DNA from 3 places in the Bradyrhizobium sp. BR 1433 genome. Region 1 is predicted to be linked to each of the others. Evidence: predicted binding sites of a transcription regulator. Region 1 holds the regulator's gene; each other region holds the start of a gene.
What was found. Region 1 encodes LexA, which represses DNA repair genes until DNA is damaged. Its sites were predicted from a motif close to TGTTCNNNNTGTGTTCNG; they were not measured.

Region 1 (7,887 bases):
CGCGTTCTATTTCGCGGCCGAGCACGAGCCGGTGCTGTCGGTCGCGGCCACAGTCGCAATCCTGCTCTGCCTGCTGGCGCTGCTGCTGCGGCGGCGCAGCGTGTTTCCCGTCATCGCGCTGCTGGCCGCGGTGGCCGCGGGCTTTGCGACAGCGACCTGGAAGACGGCGCGCGTCGCTCACACGGTGCTGGCGCGGCCGATGTTCTCGGTGGCGCTGACCGGCTTCGTCGAGACGCGCGACATCCGCGAGAAGACCGATCGTTTCGTGCTGCGCGTGGTTTCGACGGAGAGCCCGCGCGACATGACGAAGCTCGATCGGGTCCGGCTCTCGGTGAAGAAGGGCACCGCGCCCGACGTCGGCAGCTTCGTTGAGTTGAAGGCGCGGCTGCTGCCGCCGCTCGGGCCGCAACGCCCGGGCTCCTATGATTTCGGCCGTGACCTGTATTTTCAGGGCATCGGCGCCTCCGGCTTCGTGATGGGCGCGGTCAAGACCAGGGAGCCGCCGGCGACCGGCGGTTTTGCGCTGCGCTACGCCGCCTTCATGCAAGGCCTGCGCGACGCCATCGACGCGCGGATTCGCACCACGCTCGACGGCGATCAGCGCGCGATCGCGACCGCCTTGCTCACCGGCCGGCGCGATGCGATCTCGACGCCGGTCAACGATGCGATGTTCATCTCGGGGCTCGGCCATGTGTTGTCGATCTCCGGCTACCACATGGCCGTGGTCGCCGGCGTCGTGTTCTTCGCGGTGCGCGCGCTGCTCGCGCTGTTTCCGGCGCTGACGGCGGGGCATCCGATCAAGAAATGGGCGGCGGCGGCCGCGCTGGTCGCCGCCGCATTCTATCTTCTGCTGTCGGGCGCGGAGGTTGCGACGCAGCGATCGTTTTTCATGACCGCCGTGGTGCTGCTCGCCGTGATCGTCGACCGCCGCGCGATCACCTTCCGGACGCTGGCGGTGGCAGCGCTGATCGTGCTCGCGATCGCGCCGGAGGCGCTGGTGCATCCCAGTTTCCAGATGTCGTTTGCGGCAACGCTCGGGCTGGTGGCGCTGGTGCAGATCGGGCTGCCGAACCTGCTGGCGTCGCCCGACCATTCGGCGACCGCGCGGGTTGCGCTGTGGGGCGGCCGCGAGCTCACGATGCTGATGCTGGCCTCGCTGGTGGCTGGGCTGGCGACGACGCCCTATGCCGCGTTCCATTTCCACCGCGTGACGCCCTACGGGCTGCTCGCCAACCTTGCGGCGATGCCTGTCGTGTCGGCGGTCGTGATGCCGGCCGGCCTGCTGGGGCTCGTCGCCATGCCGTTCGGCTTCGACGGCGTGTTCTGGGCGATCATGGGTCTTGGCATCGACTGGATGATTTTGGTGACGCAATGGGTCGCCGCACTCCCGGGCGCGGTCGGCCGGATGGCGGCGTTCGGCGTCGGGCCGCTGATTGCAGCCAGTGCCGGCATCATCCTGCTCGGGCTGCTGCGCACGCCGCTGCGCTGGTCGGGCGCGGTGCTGCTGCTGATGGCTTCGGTCTGGGCGCTCAGGGTGCCGCAGCCGGACGTGCTGATCTCCGGCGACGGCCGCAACGTCGCGGTGCGTGGCGGCGACGGACGGCTGCATCTGATGCACAGCGCCAAGGATGCGTTCCTCGTCAAGGAGTGGCTGGCGGCGGACGCCGATGCGCGCACCGCCACCGATGTGTCGCTCGGCGAGGGCGTCTCCTGCGATGCCGGCGGCTGCGTGACCCAGGGACCCGGCGGCGCCTTCGTCGCGCTGACGACCCGGCCGGAGGCGCTGGCGGACGACTGCGAGCGCGCAGGCCTGATCGTGACGACGCGGCCGGCGCCGCAGGGCTGCGCGACATCGGTGATCGATGCCGAGCGGCTGCGCCGCCACGGCGCGCTGGTGCTGCGACGGAGCAGGGACGGCTACGTCGTCGATGCGGTCAAGCCCGGCGGGATCGACCGGCCGTGGTCGCCGGCGGTTCCCGGCGACGGCGAGAGCGAGACGACGCTACGCGCCCCCGCGCCGCGGCCTGCGGTGGATGCGACGCCGGCCGAGACCGATCTGCAGGGCGATGATTAGCCGTGGTCTGGCGAGGGGCCGCTCGGCAGCTCGAACAGGCCGAGATGATATTCGTCGGAGTCGGGGCCGGCGTCGGGCTTCTTGACGAGAGTGAAGGAAGCCTCGGGAAATTGCTCCCAGACTTTCAGGTCGTCGGCCGTTACTGTCAGCCAACCGAACCGGAACATATAGCGGCCCGGTTCCGTGACGCGTCCAGCCTTTTGCCATGTGACCTTATCGACCACCGCGCACGTCCTCCGTGCCCGATGATGCGCCAAGGCGCCGGCCGACGCAAATCTCCTTCTGCGCCCCGGAAGCGGGAGTCCGGGGTCGCCCGAAATTGCTTAGGTCATCCGCCGCCGAACAGCTCATTCCGCGGCGACGATGCGCTCAACCCAAAAACAGCGTTGCGAATGCGGAGGGCCGCCGCTCCACAACCTTCGGCTTCTGCTCGACCGGCGGATGCAGCGCCGGCAATTGCAGCACGCTGACGCGCTGTCCCTCGACCAGCTGGGTCACCAGCACATGGCTGCCGTCGGGGAATTCGACCGCGTCATGATGCCGATCGGGCACGTCGGGCTCGACTTCGTTGAACACGCCGACGCGATAGTTCAGCGTCTTGGTCCAGATCCAGCGGCTGTCGTAGCGAACGTTCTCGGCGAAAGCGAGTTCGGTGCCCGGCAGCATGCAGACCGCGACAGTGGGATCGTTCTCCGAAGCAAAGCCGCGGGTCGACGTGCCGCGGAACGTCGTCGTGATCAGCGTCTCTCCGACAATGGCGGGGCGCGATGCCACGGCGTGCAGACTATAGTCACACATCGGATGGCTCCTCATTTCGAGGTAGCGACCCGTGCCTCTCCTTGAGGCATTAGGGCCTCTACCAGAGTGGACGATAGCGAACGAGCGTCTGCTCGTTTCTGGGCGATTGTACGACTGGTTCGAGACCGCCCCGATCACAAACACGCGACGCTGCGCGAGAGGTATCGGAGCGCATCGGACAGGCCGTACGGTACGCTATCTTTCAAGGAACGATCCGACGTGTTGCTCGTTCCCGGCCGCCGCAAGTATTTGCAGTTCAGTATTTGCGATAAAGGCCGATCAGCTTGCCCTGGATGCGGACCCGGTTCGGCGGCAGGATGCGCACTTCATAGGCGGTGTTGGCCGGCTCGAGCGCGATCGATGCGCCGCGGCGGCGGAAGCGCTTCAGGGTGGCTTCCTCCTCGTCGATCAGCGCCACCACGATGTCGCCGGTATTGGCGACGTCGTTGCGCTGGATCAGTGCCATGTCGCCGTCGAGGATGCCGGCATCGACCATTGAGTCGCCGCGCACCTCGAGCGCATAGTGCTCGCCGGCGCCGAGCATGTCGGGCGGCACGCTGATGGTGTGGCTGCGGGTCTGCAGCGCCTCGATCGGCGTACCGGCGGCGATCCTGCCCATCACGGGGACCGCGACCGGACGGTTGCCGTCGTCCTCGGCAATCGGCGGCGTGCTGGCGCGCCGGCCGAGGGTGCCTTCGATGACGCTGGGCGTGAAGCCGCGGCGACCGTTGCCGCCGCCGGCCGAGAGTTCGGGCAGCTTGATGACCTCGATGGCGCGGGCGCGGTTCGGCAGGCGGCGGATGAAGCCGCGCTCCTCCAGCGCAGTGATCAGGCGGTGGATACCGGACTTCGAGCGCAGGTCGAGCGCATCCTTCATCTCGTCGAAGGAGGGCGGTACGCCGGCCTCTTTCAGACGTTCATTGATGAAACGCAGAAGTTCGTACTGTTTGCGCGTGAGCATCTCGAGTATTCCCCCGGTTGATAGCGTCGTTCGATTCCGAGAACTCTTCTGGTGGGGCCTGCAGGCGGGGCCTGACTTCAGAAGCTCGTGCTCGTTGCACCTGCTTCCACGCGGCTTCCCGATTGTAGACACCAGTACTCGAAACAAATCATGAACGGACACTATATGTTCGATATGTGTTCCGCAACCACTTAATTTCCGGTGAACGCGCTCGGGCGACGCACAATCGGCGCGGTGGGAAAGCCCTATTCGGGTAGCGTCAAGATCTCGCATTCGCTGCCTTCGACGGCCGCCGCCGCGAACGGCGGACGCACGAGAAGTGCCCGTGCCGCAGCGAGATTCCCGAGCAGCGACAAGTCCTGCTGTGTCACCGGCGTTGCGATCAGCGTGCCGTCCTCGCGCGCTTCGAGGCGCGCACGCAGATAGTCCTCGCGCTGGTCGTTGGCGGCGAGGTCGCGGCCGAGCAGGGCGCTCGCGCGGCGATGATGAATCACTTTCCGGCCGCTCAGCGCCCGAATCAACGGCACCAGGAACAGGAAGGCGCAGACATAGGACGACACCGGATTGCCGGGCAGGCCGATCACCCGCATCGCGCCGAGCCGGCCATGCATCATCGGCTTGCCGGGCCGCATCGCGATCCGCCAGAACGCCATCTCGACGCCCTCGGCTTCCAGCGACCGCTTGACGAGATCGTGGTCGCCGACCGAGGCGCCGCCTGTCGTGATGAGGACATCGGCGCGGGCCTCGCGTGCCCGGCGGATACCGGCCGTGGTCGCCTCTACCGTGTCGGCGGCAACGCCGAGGTCGATGGTCTCGGCGCCTTCGGCGCGCGCCAGCGCCCGCAGCGCGTAGCCGTTGGAATAGACGATCTGGCCGGGACCGGGCTGCGAGCCCGGCATCACCAGCTCGTCGCCGGTCGCCAGCACGGCGACCTTCGGGCGGCGGCGCACCGCAAGTTCCGGATAGTTCATGGCGGCCGCCAGCGACAGCGCGCGGTCGGACAGGCGGCTGCCACCGGCGAGCAGCACCTCGCCCTCACGGAAGTCGACCCCGGCCTGGCGGATGTGCCGCCCGACGTCGGCGGCCTCTGAGATCGTGATGTGGTCGCCGTCGACGGCGGTGTCCTCCTGGATGATCACAGCGTCGGCGCCATTGGGGATCACGCCGCCGGTGAAGATCCGCACCGCCTCGCCGGCGCCGACCGTCCGCTCGAACGGCCGGCCGGCGGCGACTTCGCCGATCACCTTGAGCCGGGCCTTTAGATCAGCCGCATCGGCGGCGCGCACCGCATAGCCGTCCATCGCCGACATCGGCTGCGGCGGCTGGGTGCGGAGCGCAGCGAGGTCGTGCGCAAGCGTGCGGTGGTAGGCGGCATCGAGCGCGACCATCTCCTCCGGCAGCGGTTCGGCGCCGGCGAGGACGGCGGACAGGGCATCGGCAACCGGCATCAGGGCCACGCTCAGAGCTCCTCAATTCCTAATGTTCAATACCAAGTGCGGTCAAAGCCCTTGCCACGTCATCCGTCGATGTCACGTGGATAGCATGAAGGCCGCGCGCCCGCGCACCTTCGATATTGGCGGCCAGGTCGTCGAAAAACAGGATCCGCGACGCCGGCACGCCGATGGCTTTTACCACATGATCATAGGCCTCGGCGTCGGGTTTGCGGAAGCCGATGCTCGAGGACAGGAAGACGTTGCGGAAATGGCTGAGCAGCTCGGCATGGGTGACCGAGAAATGCGCGACATGGGCCGGATTGGTGTTGGAGAAGGCGTAGAGCGGCATCCGCTTGGCGGCCGCCGCGAGTAGCGGGGCGATGCCCGGCATCTCGCCGGTGAAGATCGCATTCCAGCCTTCGAGAAACTGGGCGTCCGTGATGTTGATGCCGAGCGTCCGGCGCAGGCTTTCGAAGAACGCCGCGTCGTCGATCCGACCGATCTCGTGATGCTTGAAACTGTCGTCGACGACAAAGCGCGTGGCGAGCTCGGCGGGCGCACAGCCTGCATGCTGCGCCCAGTGCGCCACCACCTTGTCAAAGTTGATGTCGAGCACGACGCGGCCGATATCGAACAGCAGCACGTCGACGGAGTTGGGAGAGAATTGCGAGGTCATTGCGTGAAACCGTGTACGAGAATTGCGGGCAGGCGGCAATGTCCTCGATTTCAGTGGCGGGTGCGTGGATCGTGCGTGGCGTTGCATTCATCGCGAGACTGTTCCCGCGCACACCGTCGTCCCGGCGAAGGCCGGGACCCATAACCACCGCATTTGATCAGGAACGGGATCGTGGTCCCAGCGTCGCGCAACAATTGAGATTTGGGGTAATGGGTCCCGGCCTTCGCCGGGACGACGGCGGGTGTCGTCGCTTGTGCGTCAAACATCCGCATTCTCGCGACATGATCTGTCCGAGCCTTGCTCTTTTCACCCTATATTATTTTTGCTGCGGGGCTTGGCTTGCCGCGTCGGGCAACTCAGTGGCACGCACGCACGCGCTTTCAGCGCACCAAGCGACTTGATGCTTGCCGCGGCCTGACGCCCGCGGTGGCTTGGTGCCCGCCGGGCGTAGCTCTCACATCCTGGACAGCGCCAGGCCGAGGTAACCGATCAGCGCACCGGTGCTGAGAATGATGACGACGAGCGCCTGTTCCGAGCGTGCTTGCAAGGTTTTCCGGGTCACGGCGTTGGACGCTCCGTCTTCGAGATCATGCGGTCCAACGAACAGCATCAATTTCCGTTCCGGTCCTTCCCACGGGAACCTTCACGACCTGCCGAGTGACGCGACGAACGGAACGCGGGCCGGCCGCCTATGAGGGCGGCGCGATCCCCGGAACGGGGAAAGCGCAGGCACATCTCGACGCTGTTCGACCTCAATCGCTTGACGACCGCTGCATCTCCCTTCGACCGGAGGGACTCCGCAATGAATTCGGCGATCAGGCGCATTTCGGGCTCGCCCATGCCGCGCGTGGTCGCCGCCGGCGTCCCGAGGCGAATGCCGCTCGGCTTGAGCGGCGGACGCGGATCGTCGGGAATGATCTGCTTGTTTGCGGTGATCCCGACGGCGTCGAGGATGTTCTCGGCCGCGCCGCCGTCCAGGCCGACGCTGGCCACCGTATCCACGACCATCATGTGATTGTCGGTTCCGCCGGTGATCAACGTCATGCCGCGTTCCATCAACGCTTCGGCCAGGACCTTCGCGTTGCGCATGACCAGCCTTGCATAGGCGTGAAAATCGGGCGTCGAAGCCTTCTTCAGCGTGACCGCGGTTCCGGCCACAACGTTCATGTGCGGACCTCCCTGCAATCCCGGGAACACCGACGCGTCGATCTTGCCGGCGAACTCCCGGCGACAAAGAACGATGCCGCCGCGCGGCCCGCGAAGCGTCTTGTGCGATGTCGTCGTCATCACGTCGAAACCCGCATCGAGCGGATTGCGCAAGGCGTTGCCGGCGATCAGGCCGCCGTAATGGCTGACGTCCGCCATGGTCAGTGCACCCACCTCATCGGCGATGCTCTTGAAGGACGCATAATCCAGATCGCGCGGATAAGAGCTGTAGCCGCACAGCACCAGCTTCGGACGGACGTGCCCGGCCATGGCGCGGAGCTCATCGAAATCGATGGCGCCGCCGTTTGACGGCTGCGTCTTGTAGCGGGCGAAGTTGAAGAGCCGCCCCATGTGCGACACCGGCGCGCCATGGGTGAGATGGCCGCCGTGTGACAGGTCCATCGCCAAGATCGTATCGCCGGGCTGCAGCAGGCCGAGATACACGGCCTGGTTCATTGGCGACCCGGACAGAGGCTGAACGTTGGCATGTTCGGCGCGGAACAGCGCGCAAGCGCGCTGTCGGGCAAGGTTCTCTATCTGGTCGGTAAATTCCTGGCCGCCGTAATAGCGGCGTCCCGGATAACCCTCGGAATACTTGTTGGTGAACACCGATCCGAGCAGCTCGAGCACCTCGGGATAGGTGTAGTTCTCCGACGGAATCGAGCTCGACGCCGTCTTGCTGGCGGCGCTCCTCGCCCTCGAGCGCAAGGGCAACTTCCGAATCGTTGAGATGGAGTTC
Region 2 (7,887 bases), 4.7 Mb from region 1:
CGAGCTTGGCGCCCGCGATCTCCTGCTCCTCGATCGCCAGGATCTGGCCGACGCCGTGAGCGGGATAGACCACGAATTCGTTGGCCTTGAAGCCCTGGCGCTGGGTCACGACCTTCTTCGGCTCCTCGACGCGCGGCGCGGCGGCCGGCTTGGCGGTGGCCTTCGGAGCAGCGGCGGGGACGGCAGCCTTCGGGGCGGCCGGCTTCGGCGCAGCAGCCGTCTTGGTCGCGGCAGGCTTGGGGGCGACCTTGGCAGCAGCGGGCTTCGCAGCTGCCGCTTTCGCGGCAGTCTTGGCAGTCTTTTCTGGCATCACGCTTCTTTTGTTCTTTGAGGACTTTGCAGCCGCCGCCTTCTTGGCCCCCTTCACGGACGCCTTGGCACGGCCCTTGGTTGCGCTGCGAGCAACGACAGCGGCTTTTTTCGTCGTCTTTGAAGCACTCTTTTTACGCGTTTTCTGTGACACAGCCTGCGCGCGGAAACTGCCACGCCCCTGTTCGAGTTTGCGGGAACCTCGAAGCCACAAGGTACGCATGGCAGGGGGTTCTTGGCCTGTAATGTGTCAGATATAGCACATTTTCCGCAAAAATCAATGGTTTACGCCCGATTCCGGGCATAACAGGGGCCGTTCAGGTCATATGTCCGTCATTAGGGTTAAATCGGCGGCCGAACGGAGGGCCGCGGCGGAGCAGAGCCCGACCTTACCACGGTATTCCCTGGCGAATCAGTCGCCGCTGCCGGGATTCGGAGAAAAATACTTCTCGAACTTGCCTTCCTTGCCTTCCCACTCCTTGGCGTCTTCCGGCGAGTCCTTCTTCTGGGTGATGTTCGGCCAGCTCTTGGCGTAGTCGCGGTTGACCTCGAGCCACTTTTCCAGGCCCGGCTCGGTATCCGGCTTGATGGCGTCCGCCGGGCATTCCGGCTCGCACACGCCGCAATCGATGCATTCGTCGGGATGGATGACCAGCATGTTCTCGCCCTCGTAGAAGCAATCGACGGGGCAGACCTCAACGCAGTCGGTATATTTGCACTTGATGCAGGCTTCAGTGACGACGTAGGTCATCCAAAACTCCGGAACGATCGATTTTTCTGGGGTTGCGTAGCGCAGGAATACCGGGGCCGCAAGGGAAGCGGCCCTCGAAAAACGCCAGTATTCTCACGCTCCTGCCACCCAAATTGAGATAGCAAGCGCTAGATAACTACTCCTTACCGGCCTGCAAATTGCCGGCCTGCAAATCCTCGTACAGCACCCGCGCCGAACTGGCATCGCCGCGCCGCTCGGCAAAGCCGATCACCTTGAGCACGCGGACGCTGTTGTCGAGCGCGACGGTGACGACATCACCCGCCTTCACCGCATGGCCCGGCGATTTCTCGCGCGCGCCGTTGATCCGGACATGCCCCGATACGACGAGTTCAGCGGCGCTGGTGCGGGCCTTCACCAGGCGCGCATGCCACAGCCATTTGTCGAGGCGCTGTCGATCCAAACTAGACCAAGCGTTAAACCAAGGGTTGGACTATTCCTTCCGGCCTGCAAGCTGCTCTTTCAGGGCAGCGAGCTTGGCGAATGGCGAATTCGGATCGATCGGCCGGTCGCGCTCGCGCGGCGCGCTCGAGGCGTAGGGCCGATGCGACGGGCCGCCCTCGCGCTTGTCGCGGCCGCCCTTGCCGAAATCGCGGCCGCCGCGGTCACGATCGCCGCGCTCGCCCTTGCGGTCGCCGCCAAACTTGTTGTCGCGGCGACGCTCATTGTCGCGATCGCGACCCTTGCCTTCGAAGCGTTCGCGGCGCTGGCCCTTGTCGTCCCTGTTGTCGCGGGCCTGCGCGCCCTCGGCGGGCGCCGCAGCCGGATCCGCGGGCGCGCCTGGACGCGGCGCGCGGAAATCCTGGTGACGGCGCGGACGGCGATGCTGTTCGCGCTTGCTGTCGCCCTCGCCGCCGCCTTCAGCGGCCTGCGCGCCCTCGGCGGGCTTGCCCTGGTGACGGCCGCGGTTGCGATCGTGGCCGCGATGATGCGGACGGCGCTCGTCGGAACGGCCACCGGGACGCCAGACTTCGACCAGCTGCGGCTCGGCCGGCGGCTCCGTGGCGGCGACAGCGGCTTCCGGTACTGCCTCAGCACTCGCGGTCTCCGCGGGGGCCTCTGTGGCGGTCTCGGAGGGTGTCTCTGCAGTGGCTTCCACGGCAGGCGCGGGCTCGGATACCGCTTCCGAAGCGGGCGCCTCAGCAGCGGGCGCTTCGGCGACAGCGGCGGGCTCCGCGGCAACTTCTGCCACGGGCTCGGGCTTGGTCTCGACGACGACCGGCGTCGCCTCGCTGGACACCATCTCGGCAAAGCCGACATCGGGCAGCAGCGCGGCCGACGGTGCGGGATCGCCCGACACCGGCTGATCCGTGGCAGCCTCCGGCGCTTCGGCCACAACCTCGGCAGTGGCACCGACCGGCGCATCCACGACGGCCTCAGAGGTCGCCTCGACCGGCGGCGTCTCGGCCGCGACCGTCTCGGTGGTCTCGGCCACTGTCTCCGTGGTCTCGGCGACGGCCCCCGTGGTCTCGGCGACGGCCTCCGTGGTCTCGGCCGGCGCGGCCTCGACGGGCTTCGGCGGCAGCGGCGGACGGCGGTCCATGCGGTAGCCGAGCGCGCGCAGGATCGAGGCAAAATCCTCGCCTGCGGAGCCGGTCAGCGAGGTCATCGCCTGCGTCACGACAAAGCCGCGGCCGTCGAACGCACCCGCAGGCTTCTCGCCCGGCGAGGTCTCGCGCCAGGCCAAAGCGGGGCGGATCAGGTCGGCGAGCCGCTCCAGGATGTCGACGCGCACCGCGCGCTCGCCGCACTGGCGATAGCCGAGCACGCGATAGGCATCGCGCGGCAACGCCTTGTCGACCGGGAACGAGGTGCGGCCGCTGGAGGCGAGATGCTGCACATTCGACAATGCCGCCATGTCGGCATTGCTCTGCTTCTCGGCCCACAGCAGCGAGGCCAGCGAGCGCGCCGCGGGCTTCAAGAGCTGCGGGAAATAGATGTGGTAGGCGCCGAACCGCACGCCGTATTTGCGCAGGGCCGCGCGCGAGGGCTGGTCGAGATCCTTCATCTCGGCCGCGATCTTCGCCCGTTCGAGCACGCCGAGCGCCTCGACCAGCTGGAAGGCGATGCCGCGGGCGATGCCCTGCAGGTCCTCGGCCTTGGATAGTTCGAACAGCGGCCCGAGCAGTTTTTCGATATGCGTCTTGAGCCAGAGGTCGAGCCGGGTCTGCACCGCTTCGCGCGAGGCGCCGGTCAGCCGCTCGTCGGAAATGATGCGCAGCCGCGGATGCAGCGCGTCCTCGGCGGCCACCAGCTTGGCAACCGCATCGCCGGTCCAGCGGATGGTGCCGTCGGAGGTCAGCACGAACTGCTCGTCGGGGGCGGCGCCCAGTTTCTCGGCGCGCGCATCGATCTCGCGCGCCAGCACCTGCTGGGCGGCGGCTTGCAGCGCCTTGGCGTCGCTGCCGGCCTCGGCCGCATCAGGTGCGAAGGTGAAACCATCGAGCCGGCCGATCACGTGGCCTTCCACGATCACTTCACCGGTCTTGCCAATTTCCGTATTCAAAACTGAGTTCTCCCGCAGGCGGCGCATCAATACACTGGTCCGCCTGTCAACGAAACGCTCCGTGAGCCGTTCATGCAGTGCATCGGATAATTTATTTTCGAGCTCGCGCGTGATCCCCTGCCAGTGGTCCGGGTCGTAGAGCCAGTCCGGCCGGTTGGCAACAAAGGTCCAGGTCCTGATCTGCGCGATCCGGCCCGATAGCGTGTCGATATCGCCGTCGGTCCGGTTGGCCTGGTCGACCTGGGCGGCAAACCATGCGTCAGGGATACGCCCCTTTTGCATCAGGAAGCCATACAGCGTGGTCACGAGTTCGGCATGGGCGGCCGGCGACAGCTTTCGGTAGTCTGGAACCTGGCAGGCCTCCCACAGCCGCTCCACCGCGGCCGCCCCATGCGCGAGATCGCGCACCTCGGCGTCGCGCGCGACATGCTCGAGCACGCGCAGATCCTCGGCCACCGGGGCCCGCGTCAGTGCCTCATGATTGGGCGATAGCGCCAGCGACACCTGCAACGCGCCGAGCGAGGCGAAGTCCAACTTCGCGTTGCGCCATTGCAGCACCTTGACGGCGTCGAAGGTGTGGTTCTGCAGCGCGTTGACGAGCTCCGGCTCGAACGGCGCGCAGCGCCCGGTGGTGCCGAAGGTGCCGTTGCGCGTCGCGCGGCCGGCGCGGCCGGCGATCTGCGCGAATTCGGCCGGCGTCAGGCGGCGGAACTGATAGCCGTCATACTTGCGGTCGGAAGCGAAGGCGACGTGATCGACGTCGAGATTGAGCCCCATGCCGACCGCGTCGGTGGCGACGAGGTAATCGACGTCGCCGTTCTGGAACATCGCGACCTGCGCATTGCGCGTGCGTGGCGAGAGCGAGCCGAGCACCACGGCCGCGCCGCCATGCTGACGGCGGATCAATTCGGCGATTGCGTAGACCTCGTCGGCGGAGAACGCGACGATCGCCGTTCTGCGCGGCTGCCGCGTGATCTTGCGGTCGCCGGCGAATTCGAGCTGCGACAGCCGCGGCCGCGTGATGATCGAGGCACCCGGCAGCAGCCGCTCGATCATCGGCCGCATCGTCGCCGCGCCGAGCAGCAGCGTCTCGTCGCGGCCGCGGCGATTGAGGATGCGATCGGTGAACACATGGCCGCGCTCGAGATCGGCCGCGATCTGGATCTCGTCGACCGCAAGAAAGGACACGTCGAGATCGCGCGGCATCGCTTCCACGGTCGAGACCCAGAAGCGCGGCGCCTTCGGCTTGATCTTCTCCTCGCCCGTGACCAGCGCGACATTGTCGACCCCGGCGCGGTCCGCGATCTTGTTGTAGACCTCGCGCGCGAGCAGCCGCAGCGGCAACCCGATCAGGCCGGACGAATGCGCGAGCATGCGCTCGATGGCCAGATGCGTCTTGCCGGTGTTGGTCGGCCCGAGCACCGCGGTGACGCCTGCACCGGGCACGCGGTCATTTCCGAACGAAGTTGAGAAAACCATATTTTGCAGGTGTTTCTTGAATTGTTGGCGAAACGCTCAATCCGTCATCCTGAGGTGCGAGCGCAGCGAGCCTCGAAGGATGAACGGCCGAGATTTATCCGCGCGTTTTGATCGGACTTTCCTCTAGCGAACGGAGCGGGGCCGTCGCCCTTCGAGACGGCCGCTGCGCGGCCTCCTCAGGGTAACGGGAAAGATGGGCTTCACTCCTGCACGCATCCTTTCGCAAAATCTGTCTCACAATGCGACGCTTTCCGCGCCTACCTTAAGCTCTGGAACGACTCTAGAACGAATCGCGGCCGAATCGCTGACTCGATTTGGGGCCTGATACGTTCACCGCAACATCTCGGGTAGGCTGATGGCGGCGGCACTAGATCAAGTTTGAGAGGGCTCCACAAGCACAGGATATGCGGACTGAATTCCTTAAGTTCCAGGGGTGGCCGAGTCGAATCAGAAGCGGACAAGAGTCAACTGGATTCCGGTGCCGTTCGTTGCATTCCCGATTGCCGCCAGCCGCCATTCCAGGTGCGCGAAGCGCCTCCGAAGTACCCTCTCCCCTTGTGGGAGAGGGTGGCGCCGCAGGCGCCGGGTGAGGGGTCTGTCTCCGCGGATAGAACCCCTCATCCCTCGTTCTCCCACAAGGGGAGAAGGGAAGAACTCTTACCCTCGCCTCAGGGTGACGGTCTGGCTACTGCGTAGCCCGCATGAGCGAAGCGATATGCGGGACGACTGTCCCCGGATAGCGCTTCGCTTATCCGGGCTACGACAGAGGGTTACTGCGTCTTCGCCACGCGCGGCGGCGCTGCTGTGGTGACGAAGGAGGTCGCTTCCAGCATGGCCTGGCCGAGCGGGGTCGGAATCGTCATGCGGAACGGCACCAGCAGTCGGGTGCCGGCGATCGGCACGAAGGCGATCTCGATGTTGCGCTGGGCGGCGAGATATTTGATCACGGGGCGATCCGGGATGTAGCCCGAGATCGGGACGAAATAGAGCGCGCAGACCAGCGCCGGGCCGTGATAGCCGCGCTCGGCCTTGACGATCTCGACCCGCTTGAAATCGAGCTTGAGGTCGTAGCGCATGCGGCCGTCGAAGATGCCGGCGCCGCTGCGGCAGACATCCGGGCTCATCAATTCGGCATTGCCGGGCGCGCGCAGGAACGAGCCGGTCATCGGATCGAACACATTCTTCTTCTGCGCGTCGGTCACCGGCAGGCGGTCGGGATCGACCGGCGGCTCCGGCTCGATCGCGGATTCCTTGATGCCGCCATTCGCCAGCACCATCCGGATCGTCTCCGACTTCTTCGAGGTGGTGGTGGTCGCGGTGTAGGAGGAGGCGGCCAGCGCGCCGTTGACGACGCGGCCCTGCGAGGCGCCCGCGCCGGAGCCGCCGGAGAACGCCTTCAGAAGGCCCGCGGTGCCGCCCTGGGCCGAGGCCGAGAAGCTGTCGTCGCCGACTTCGATGGTCCAGCTGCCCTTGCCGACCGGGATACCGGCGAGCGTCGCCTCATACTGGGCGTCGAGCCGCCCCTGCGCGCTGGCGCGCTCGGCGCAGAACAGCAGTAATGCGCCCGCGCACAGACCGAGCAGCCGGCCGAGCGGGGGCAAAATGGCAATGGCGGTGGTCACTTAACCTACCTGACGGTCCTGCTATCGGCGCTCTATCCGTTGTCCATCTCGGCGTTCAATTCGGCCGGACAACCCGCGCATCTCTTATGGAACCTAGACTTGCAGCCGAATACGCCCTTTATATGGTTGCCATATCTGCCGTTAAGTGGCTGGAAGACCTTATGAACCGGCATTTCCGGTGCCCCGCATGCGGCGATATAATCTTGACGCTCGGGTATTCTCCCCTATACACCCGCGGTTCCTGGAAAATGGACGCGAATTCAAAACCCCCGCGCGGGCCGTGTGATTGCACGCCCTTCGAGCGGCGGGGATGCAATAAGGATTTTGTAAGATGTCCCGGCGCTGCGAACTGACGGCCAAGGGCCCCCAGACGGGCCACAAGGTGAGCCACTCGAATATCAAGACCAAGCGGCGCTTCCTGCCGAACCTGGCCAACATCACCTTCATCTCCGAAGCGCTCGGCCGCAACGTGCGCCTACGCGTCTCGACCAACGCGCTGAAGAGCGTCGACCACAATGGCGGCCTCGACGCCTACCTGCTCAAGGCCAAGGCCGACGTGCTCTCGCCCCGCGCCCTCGAACTGAAGCGCGCGATCGAGAAGAAGGTCGGCAAGCCGGCGCCGGTGAAGAAGGCGAGCTGAGCGCGGCCGCAAGAGCGGAATTCGCGGAGAGTTTTGAACGGCCGGGTCGGATGACCCGGCCGTTTTTGTTTACACAATCACCATTGGCGACGACCTATAATTTGGGTCGCCCCGATCAAGCTGAACGACGCATTCTCGTCGAGCCGTGCGTGAAACCGACGTTTTCGAATTACCACGTCTAGTGGAGCGCATCGTTCGCACGAGAGGAGGCGACGAACTAGGCACTGTTTCGAGCACCAGTAATTTTCGCGGTAGTCAGGGCTTGGCTCAACGCAATGAACCGAAAAAAAGACAATGCGTCTGCACAAGAGCTTTGGCAGCAAGTCTTCTCTAATCTCGCCAAAGATGAGTTCGCCGCGCTGGTCGATCCGGCTCATCGTGATTCTGACGACGAAGCGCGGATGGCACAGGGCCTAAGGGCATCGGGCTGGACCGACCGAGCGATCGAACAGGTCATAGAAAGAACTCGGAGAGAAATTGCCACCGCACCAAAAACAAGTCCGGGAGTAAATCCTTTTGTCGAGGCTCACTTGGCCAGATTATGCGACCTGATCGAGATGAC
Region 3 (7,887 bases), 7.6 Mb from region 1:
TCGTCATGGTGGCTTCCGGCGGCTTGATGACCGCCGCGCAAATCGGGCCGATCGCGCATGACTTCAAGATCGCGGACACGCCGGTCACCCTGGCGGGCTTCCAGATGGCGGCGCTGACGTTCGCCATCTCGCTCGATCGCGTCTTCGACGGTTTCGGCCGTCCGCTCTTTGGCTGGGTCTCCGACAATATCGGGCGCGAGCACACGATGTTCATCGCGTTCGCGACAGCGGCGCTGATGTTGCTGACGCTGTCCACCTACGGTCACATTCCGGTTGTCTTCGTGCTGGCCACGGCGATCTATTTCGGCGTCTTCGGCGAAATCTACAGCCTGTTTCCCGCGACATCGGGCGACACGTTCGGCGCCAAATATGCAACCACCAACAACGGCATGCTCTACACGGCGAAGGGCACGGCGGCGCTGCTCGTGCCGCTCGCGAGCATCATCTCTTCCCAGCTCGGCTGGCAGGCCGTGTTCATCGTCGCGGTTGCACTCAATGCGACCGCTGCCCTCACCGCGTTGTTCCTGATCAAGCCGATGCGGCGCGCGTTCATTCTCGGCAGTGAAGCGACGGCAAGTGCCGCAATCGCTCGCGCAAAGGTCTTTCCCGGTGAAGGCGGTCGACTTGAGGCACCCGTGTCTTACGACCGTCTCGAGAAGGCGCCATAACAAGAGACCTATCGGCCGGAGCGCAAGCGATTGAACGACAGATGGACGGATGTGCGGGCTCGGACCGCCCTGCGGCGAATCTTCGACGCCGCCATCGCGAGCGCCGATCCGAGGATCACGATTGCCAACGCCCTGCCGGCAAAGCCGAGGGGCAGATGCATCGTCGTCGGCGCGGGTAAGGCGTCGGCGGCAATGGCTGCGGGCCTCGACGCGGCATGGCCTGACGTCGCGCTTTCCGGCGTCGTCGTCACGCGCCACGGCCATTCGGTTCCAGCCGGCCGTATCGAAGTGCTCGAAGCGTCTCACCCCGTGCCGGATGACACGAGCAGGACCGCGGCCCTTCGCATGCTGCGCGCCGTCGAGGGGCTTTCTGCAGACGATCTCGTCATCGCCCTGATGTCCGGCGGTGGCTCGGCGCTGATGACCCTGCCGGCATCTCCGATGACTCTCGCCGACAAGCAGGCGGTCAACCGGGCACTCCTTGCAAGCGGCGCGACGATTGCCGAGATGAACGTCGTCCGCAAACATCTGTCCGCGATCAAGGGCGGTCGGCTGGCGCTGGCCGCCCGTCCCGCCCGCGTCATGACCCTTGTGATCTCAGACATTCCCGGCGACGATCCCGCGGCGATTGCCTCCGGTCCCTCGCTGCCGGACAGCAGCACGAAAGCCGCTGCGCTGGAGATCGTTGGCCGCTTTGCAATCGACCTGCCGGAAGCGGCGCGGCTTGTGCTCGAACAAGCGGACGAGACACCCAAGCCCGGCGAGATCGATGCTGATGTCCGCATCCTTGCCGCTCCATTCCATGCGCTTGACGCTGCGGCCAACGCCGCCCGGGACGAAGGCCTGACGCCGATCATCCTTGGAGACGCGATCGAGGGCGAGGCACGGGAACTCGGAACCGTGATGGCCGGCATCGCCCGGTCGGTCGCGAGACATGCGCAGCCGGGCCCTGCCCCCGCGGTGCTGCTGTCCGGAGGCGAGACGACGGTGACGATCGGGCGCGGGCCGGCGGGACACGGCGGCCGCAACACCGAATTCCTGCTGGGGCTTGCCGTCGCCCTGTCCGGCGCACCCGATATCTGGGCCGTTGCGGGCGACAGCGATGGAATTGATGGAACGGAAGATGCGGCTGGCGCTTTGATCGGTCCGGATACGCTGCGGCGCGCCGCCGCGAATCTGCTTGACGCACGGGCGCATCTGGCTGCCCATGACAGCTATACGTTCTTCGACCGCCTTGGAGACCTCGTGCGCACCGGGCCGACGCTTACGAACGTCAATGATATCCGTGCCGTGCTGATCGCAGCCGGCCAGCCACCGACGAGGTGATCCATGCGTCGTCATCGACGAGCCAAGATCGTTGCAACCGTTGGTCCAGCAAGCAGTTCCCCCGAGATGCTCGAGGCACTGCTGCTGGCGGGCGTCGATACGTTCCGCCTGAACTTCAGTCATGGAACACAGAGCGATCACGCACGCATTCACGCGGCGATCCGAAAGCTGGAACAGGACGTCGGCCGGCCGATCGGCATCCTGATGGACCTCCAGGGCCCGAAGATCCGCGTCGGCACCTTGCGCGATGGAAAGATCGCCGCAATGGCCGGAGAGACCATTCGGTTCGTCTTGTCCGGATCGGAAGGCGACCGAACCGCAATTCCCCTCCCGCATCGGGAGATCTTTGCCGCCGTTGCCCCCGGCCATGACCTTCTGATCGACGACGGCAGGGTCCGCGTTCGCGTTACCGGGCTCGGTGACGATTTCATCGAAGCCGAGGTGATCGTCGGTGGCACGATCTCGAATCACAAGGGCGTCAATCTGCCGGGGACGGTCCTTGATCTTTCACCGCTGACCGCGAAGGATCGCCTCGATCTGGAGTTCGGCCTGAAACTTGGCGTGGATTGGGTTGCGCTGTCGTTCGTGCAGAAGCCCTCGGATATCATCGAAGCGAGAGGCCTCGTTGGGGACCGCGCCGGTCTGATGGCCAAGATCGAGAAGCCGGCAGCGCTCGAACGGATCGACGATATCATCCAGCTGTGCGACGCTATCATGGTTGCGCGGGGAGATCTCGGCGTCGAAATCCCGCATGAGGACGTGCCGGGGCGCCAAGGAGCTGGTGCGGGCCTGCCGTCTCGCGGTGAAGCCAGTGATCGTCGCCACGCAAATGCTGGACTCGATGGTCGCAGCCCCGACGCCGACGCGTGCGGAAGTCTCCGACGTTGCGACCGCCATCTATGACGGCGCAGACGCAGTGATGCTGTCGGCGGAGTCCGCGACAGGCCGATATCCGCGCGAGGCGGTCGAGATGATGGACCGCATCATCCGCAGCACCGAACAACACAAGATGTACCGCTCGATCGTCGAGGCGACCCAGCCCGGCGAAGAGCAAACGCCACCGCATGCCGTGGCCACGGCAGCGGCCGATCTCGCCTCCGTCGTTCACGCCGCAGCCATTGTGGCCTATACGTCGAGCGGCACCACGGCCGCACGCGTCGCGCGCAAGCGGCCGAGCCGCCCGATCCTCGCCATCACCCCAAGCCGCGAAGTGTCCCGCCGCCTGTGCCTGCTTTGGGGCGCTCACAGCGTGCTTTCCGGCGACGTTCAGAGCTATGAGGAGATGGTCGAGCGTGCAACTGCATTCGCGCATGCAGAGCAGTTTGCATCGAGCCGCGATCTGCTGGTCGTTGTCGCCGGCATTCCCTTTGGACAAGCGGGAACAACCAACAATCTACGGGTCGTATCGCTGCCCTGAGAGAACCGTCGGCCCGAGCGATTGCATCATCAGCGCACCGCGCGGCAAGGTGAACGCGACGGTCGCGCGCCTCCCGATCGCCTAGGTCAGCATCGAGATGATCGACTGAAGCTGATCGGATGCCGACGTCACGAGCCCGTCGAACGAGGTCTGGCCGTGAGCTGCGGCTCGCAGGATGCATTCCGCAACAGCGGCCTTGAGACCGAACACGGATTGATCCGCCGGTACGCTTGCCATGACCGCATCCAACGCATCGCGCATCGTCTGGACCAGTTCGGCGCTGTGCTTCATGGCTGTCCCTCCGCAGGCTCAAAATAGGCCGACCGTACGGGGTCGCCACTCACAAGCGCGCGATTCCAAATTGCCTTTTCTTAATGCAGTGACAGATACGTGAACCGGCGAACGCTTGAGCTCTCTCTCGGCAAGCTTGCGAAACGCGTCGGGCACCGAATGAATCGCCTCCAGCGCCGCTGAACCATATCCGATCGCCTCCCAGCCAAAGCGATCGCGGATCCTGTCGATCGCACGGTCCGCCGCCCATCGGGCCATCCCTGTCGGACTTCCGGGCCGAAGCGCTTCGTCCTCCAGTCCGAGTGGAAGCTCCAATGCAAGATCCCAATGCTCCTCGAGATGCGACACCGAGATCGCCAGCAGCGAGATGATCTTCTCGCCGGGATGGTCGGCAAGAGCCGCACGCACCAGATTCTCGGCGAGCCGGGCCAGGACGATGGTCGTGCACACCGGCGCATCGAGCGTCACCGAGCGCGTCACCGACTTCAGGTCGGCGAAGCGGACGCGCACCGTCACGGTTCGTCCAGGCCGCGACTTCGCCCGAAGCCGCGTGGCGACGCGGTCGGCGAGATGAAGCAGCGTGGGCCGAATGACTTGCTCGATCGCAGGCTTTCGGCCAAGTGCAGATTGTGCTCCCGCCGATCGCGCGCGCCGGTGTGGCTTGAGCTGTCGCGGATCGCGATTCCAGGCCAGCGCGGCGAGTTTCTCGCCCGCTGCCGGACCGAGTAAGTGCGTCAGCGACCGTTCCGACAATTTGGCGAGCTGACCGATCGTCGCGACGCCGATCGCGTCCAACCGGGTCCTGGTGACCGGCCCTACCCCCCACATCAACTCAACCGGCAATTCGTGAAGGAAGCTCAGCTCGGCGTCGGGATCGACGACGACAAGTCCGTCGGGCTTTGCGACCTGCGAGGCGATCTTCGCCAGATGCTTGGTGCGGGCGACGCCGACCGAGATCGGAAGGCCGAGCTCGCTGCGCACGCGCCACCGGATCGACGCGGCTATTTCGGCAGGCGTTCCGAACAGGTGAGTGCAACCGGCAACATCCGCAAAGGCCTCGTCGATCGAAATTCGCTCGACCAGCGGCGTGAAGTCGCCGATCACCTTGATGGCCGCGTCACCCAGCCGCTGGTAATCGCTGAAATGGCCGCCGACGAAAACAAGTTGCGGGCACAGTTGGCGCGCTTCCCGCCCCGACATGCCGCCATGCACGCCGAAGGCCTTGGCCTCGTAGGACGCCGCCAGCACAACGCCGCCCCCGACGGCGATCGGCTTGCTGCGCAGCGACGGCTCGAGCAGCTGCTCGACCGATGCGTAGAATGCATCCAGGTCCGCATGAAGGATGGTGGCTGCGGCTGCCATCTCGACCCGTTCATCCCTGACCCGACCGAAGCCGCGCGTCCCCGGACGTGGAAATTGCCGATAGAACAAAATAGGAACATTCTGAAATCGAGTCAATCCAGCACGTCATCGCGGTCACTGGCGCCGCGAACGACGCCAGGTCGCCAGCGCGCGTTGCCACGCTGCGCGCTTGCCGCGCGAGGGGATCTGCCGGCGCTCCCTTCAGCCGGCTTCGCCCCATCGCCCCCGATCTCGGCCGTGGAAGATCGAAGCGGGAGTTGCTGCGAAGCATCAAACGCGAGGCACGTCGGTGGATCGTTCGAGATGCATGACGGCGGCTTCTGCGATGCACGACCGCACGCAGCCTGCGCGTATTGCCGCACCGGCTCACTCATCAGCCGGCTGACTTTGCCGCGCAGGGCCTTTTCGGGTAGATATTTTGCAATGACCGACCAATCCCATCAGGTGGACTTCCAAGCTGCGGCCCATCTTTACAAATGGCCTTCCCTCAACAACTCCAGGCGAGAGGATCGCGCGCCCTATGTGATCGTCGACGGAACGCTCGACCAATGCATTCGGGATTTCATGGGCAAGCCCGAGAAGACGCGACATCTTTATGAGATCCGGACCAAGTCGCAGCCTCCCCTCGTCCCCGACGTGCTGTCGCCCGAGCACGTGATCGAGCTCTCCAGGCTTCGCGAGTTTCTCTGAGGCACTGCAGCGAACGCGATGCCGACGCGTCTCGTTTGCGGGCCGACTTATCCATCTGTCGTAGGTCTGGTGCCGGATTGTTTGCCCCTTGGCGAGCCGGTACACTTGCCTGACTCCCTGACTGACCGACGTCCGCGCCGACATGATTGATCTCGCACATCGCCTGCACGGGAGCGGAACGGCGGCACGGCCGGTTGATGGGGCATCGCGAGGCGCCGCATGAAGTTCAATCTGGCGATCTTGAGTGTGCTGGCCGCAAGGCCCGGGCAGCGGATCGCGATCGACGAGGTCAGCCGCGAGGTCAAGCGCATGATCGCGGCCGGCGATGAAGCCACGCAGTCGAAGCGGCCGTCCGAGCTTGGCGACGCCGACGTCTTCCAATCGGGATGGGCATCGATCAACGACGCGGGCCTGCAGATCACCGATTCGGGGCTCTCGCTGTGGCGCTCGCTTGAAGCCGCCCGCATCGAACAAGGACCCGATCAACAGGAAACGGAGCGATTGGACGCCGCTGTGGCCGACACGCGCCATTACGTTGCGGATACTGCGATCGACCGCCCCGACGACGTTGATCTCGAGCTCCCCGGCATGACGCGCGAGGACCACGACGACCGCCAGCCATCCGGCGCGGGCCATTCGGCTACTGCTCCCGACATCCCCTCAACGGACTCTCCGATCGTCCATGCGCCTGCATTCGGCTCCTTTCAAGGGGCGAACCGCATGGTGGCTTCGCGGCTGTCCGATCTGGTCAGCTTGCTCGGCACGATCAAGCCGAAATTCGCCGCCGCGCGGCAACGGCGATCCGCGGAGGACGTCAGGGATCGTCGTGCCGATCGTCGAGGCGGATTGACCGGACTGGCGGTGGCGTGCATCAGCCTGATCTCGGTCGTCGCTTGCGTTGCCGCCGCGATCGCACTTGGTCAGCTCTCCTCGCTGAAGTCGGACATTGCCGCGTTGCGGCGGGAGATCGCGCCGCTGCGGGAACGCCTCGCCAGACTCGAACAGGTCGAAGTCGCAAAACGCGATGCCGCCCAGCAGGAAGATGCGCAAAACAAGGCCGAGGCGGAAAAGAAGCTGCCTGACGGCGCAGCCGAACAGGCCGCGCTCAGCCTCTCGCGTGAAGAGATTCAGTTGATCAGGGAGTACATCAAGGCAGCGCCCTCGGCCGGCGCAGCTGTCGCGCCGATCAACGTCGGCGATCCCATCACCGGCGGAATGATTCCGCTGCCTTCATCGCTGACGGAGAAGCTGCCGCGCCTTGTCGGCGCGAGATTTGCGACCCGCAACGGCGCCATCGTCATCAGCACACGAAACAGCCGCCGCATCGATGCCGTGCTGATGCCGAACTAGCAGAACGCGCCAAGCGACGGCAGCCCGGTGCCCATTTCTGCCGAAACCAATGGTTGAACACACGATCAGCGGACGCAATACGCCGGACGGCGAGTATAGTAACCATATCAGTCGCTTGCGAGCTTCGTTTCGCCAAAATACTCGCATTTGTTGCAGGCGATCAAATTACAATTTTCCAATCAAAACTGGTTTCTACCTAAGGCCGTAAGCAGCTATGCGCTGCTCCATCCGGGAATAGATCGCTTCACTTGACTTTGCTGTTAACGACCTTCGCCTTCGCTTCGCGATCGAGCTTTTTCTGCGCCTTCAGCCAAAACAAGCGACGCGTTGCACGATCGATGAGACCATCCACGCGCTCCTCGATCGCAAGGTCCTCCATGATCTTCTCAGCAGCGAGAAACTCAGCGGCCGCCGGAAGGTATCCCTTAGGATCGGGGCGGCGCTCACGGATTAGCGGCAGCAGAACGTTGTCGATCTCCTTTTTCAAAGCGACAATCCAGTGTTCTGTTTTATCGAAGCTGTCTTCACGGACGTTCGCATCGAGATGGTCGCGGAATTCGGTTGGCAGAAAGGATACTCCCAGCCTCAAAAGCACCACATCAAACTCGCGGTGGAGGTTCGAACTGAAGTGGAGCAAGCGCTCGTAATCGTCGCGGGAGGACTGTGCTTCTCTGCGAGAGAATATTTTATGACCTCGAGCTCATTCTCCAGGAGCATTTGCGGCGGCCTTTCCTGGAACACTCGATTCTCCACCCGGTCGAGAGCAAGGGCTGTCTCGAACTT

Region 2: ACSKB9_RS26475 (helicase-related protein) is a predicted target of LexA. The motif match lies at 5,334-5,351, and genes of this name have one in related genera.
Region 3: dinB (DNA polymerase IV) is a predicted target of LexA. The motif match lies at 5,126-5,143, and genes of this name have one in related genera.

The regions. Positions count from the first base shown of each region.
Region 1 covers NZ_JBPUGG010000001.1:833,968-841,854, reverse strand. Annotated here, with positions in the region: gene ACSKB9_RS04170 (ComEC/Rec2 family competence protein) at 1-2,074, shown strand, start outside; gene ACSKB9_RS04165 (hypothetical protein) at 2,071-2,298, opposite strand; gene ACSKB9_RS04160 (hypothetical protein) at 2,444-2,872, opposite strand; gene lexA (transcriptional repressor LexA) at 3,129-3,833, opposite strand; gene ACSKB9_RS04150 (molybdopterin molybdotransferase MoeA) at 4,079-5,290, opposite strand; gene ACSKB9_RS04145 (HAD family hydrolase) at 5,310-5,942, opposite strand; gene ACSKB9_RS04140 (hypothetical protein) at 6,397-6,555, opposite strand; gene glyA (serine hydroxymethyltransferase) at 6,552-7,778, opposite strand.
Region 2 covers NZ_JBPUGG010000001.1:5,498,434-5,506,320, reverse strand. Annotated here, with positions in the region: gene ACSKB9_RS26490 (CarD family transcriptional regulator) at 1-310, opposite strand, end outside; gene fdxA (ferredoxin FdxA) at 722-1,060, opposite strand; gene ACSKB9_RS26480 (RNA-binding S4 domain-containing protein) at 1,197-1,481, opposite strand; gene ACSKB9_RS26475 (helicase-related protein) at 1,512-5,063, opposite strand; gene ACSKB9_RS26470 (DUF3108 domain-containing protein) at 5,834-6,664, opposite strand; gene rpmB (50S ribosomal protein L28) at 7,017-7,325, shown strand; gene ACSKB9_RS26460 (hypothetical protein) at 7,601-7,887, shown strand, end outside.
Region 3 covers NZ_JBPUGG010000001.1:8,385,091-8,392,977, reverse strand. Annotated here, with positions in the region: gene oxlT (oxalate/formate MFS antiporter) at 1-668, shown strand, start outside; gene ACSKB9_RS40165 (glycerate kinase type-2 family protein) at 699-1,994, shown strand; partial or broken gene pyk (pyruvate kinase) at 1,998-3,411, shown strand; gene ACSKB9_RS40155 (hypothetical protein) at 3,493-3,702, opposite strand; gene dinB (DNA polymerase IV) at 3,721-5,064, opposite strand; gene ACSKB9_RS40145 (hypothetical protein) at 5,488-5,754, shown strand; gene ACSKB9_RS40140 (hypothetical protein) at 5,974-7,104, shown strand; gene ACSKB9_RS40135 (hypothetical protein) at 7,349-7,741, opposite strand.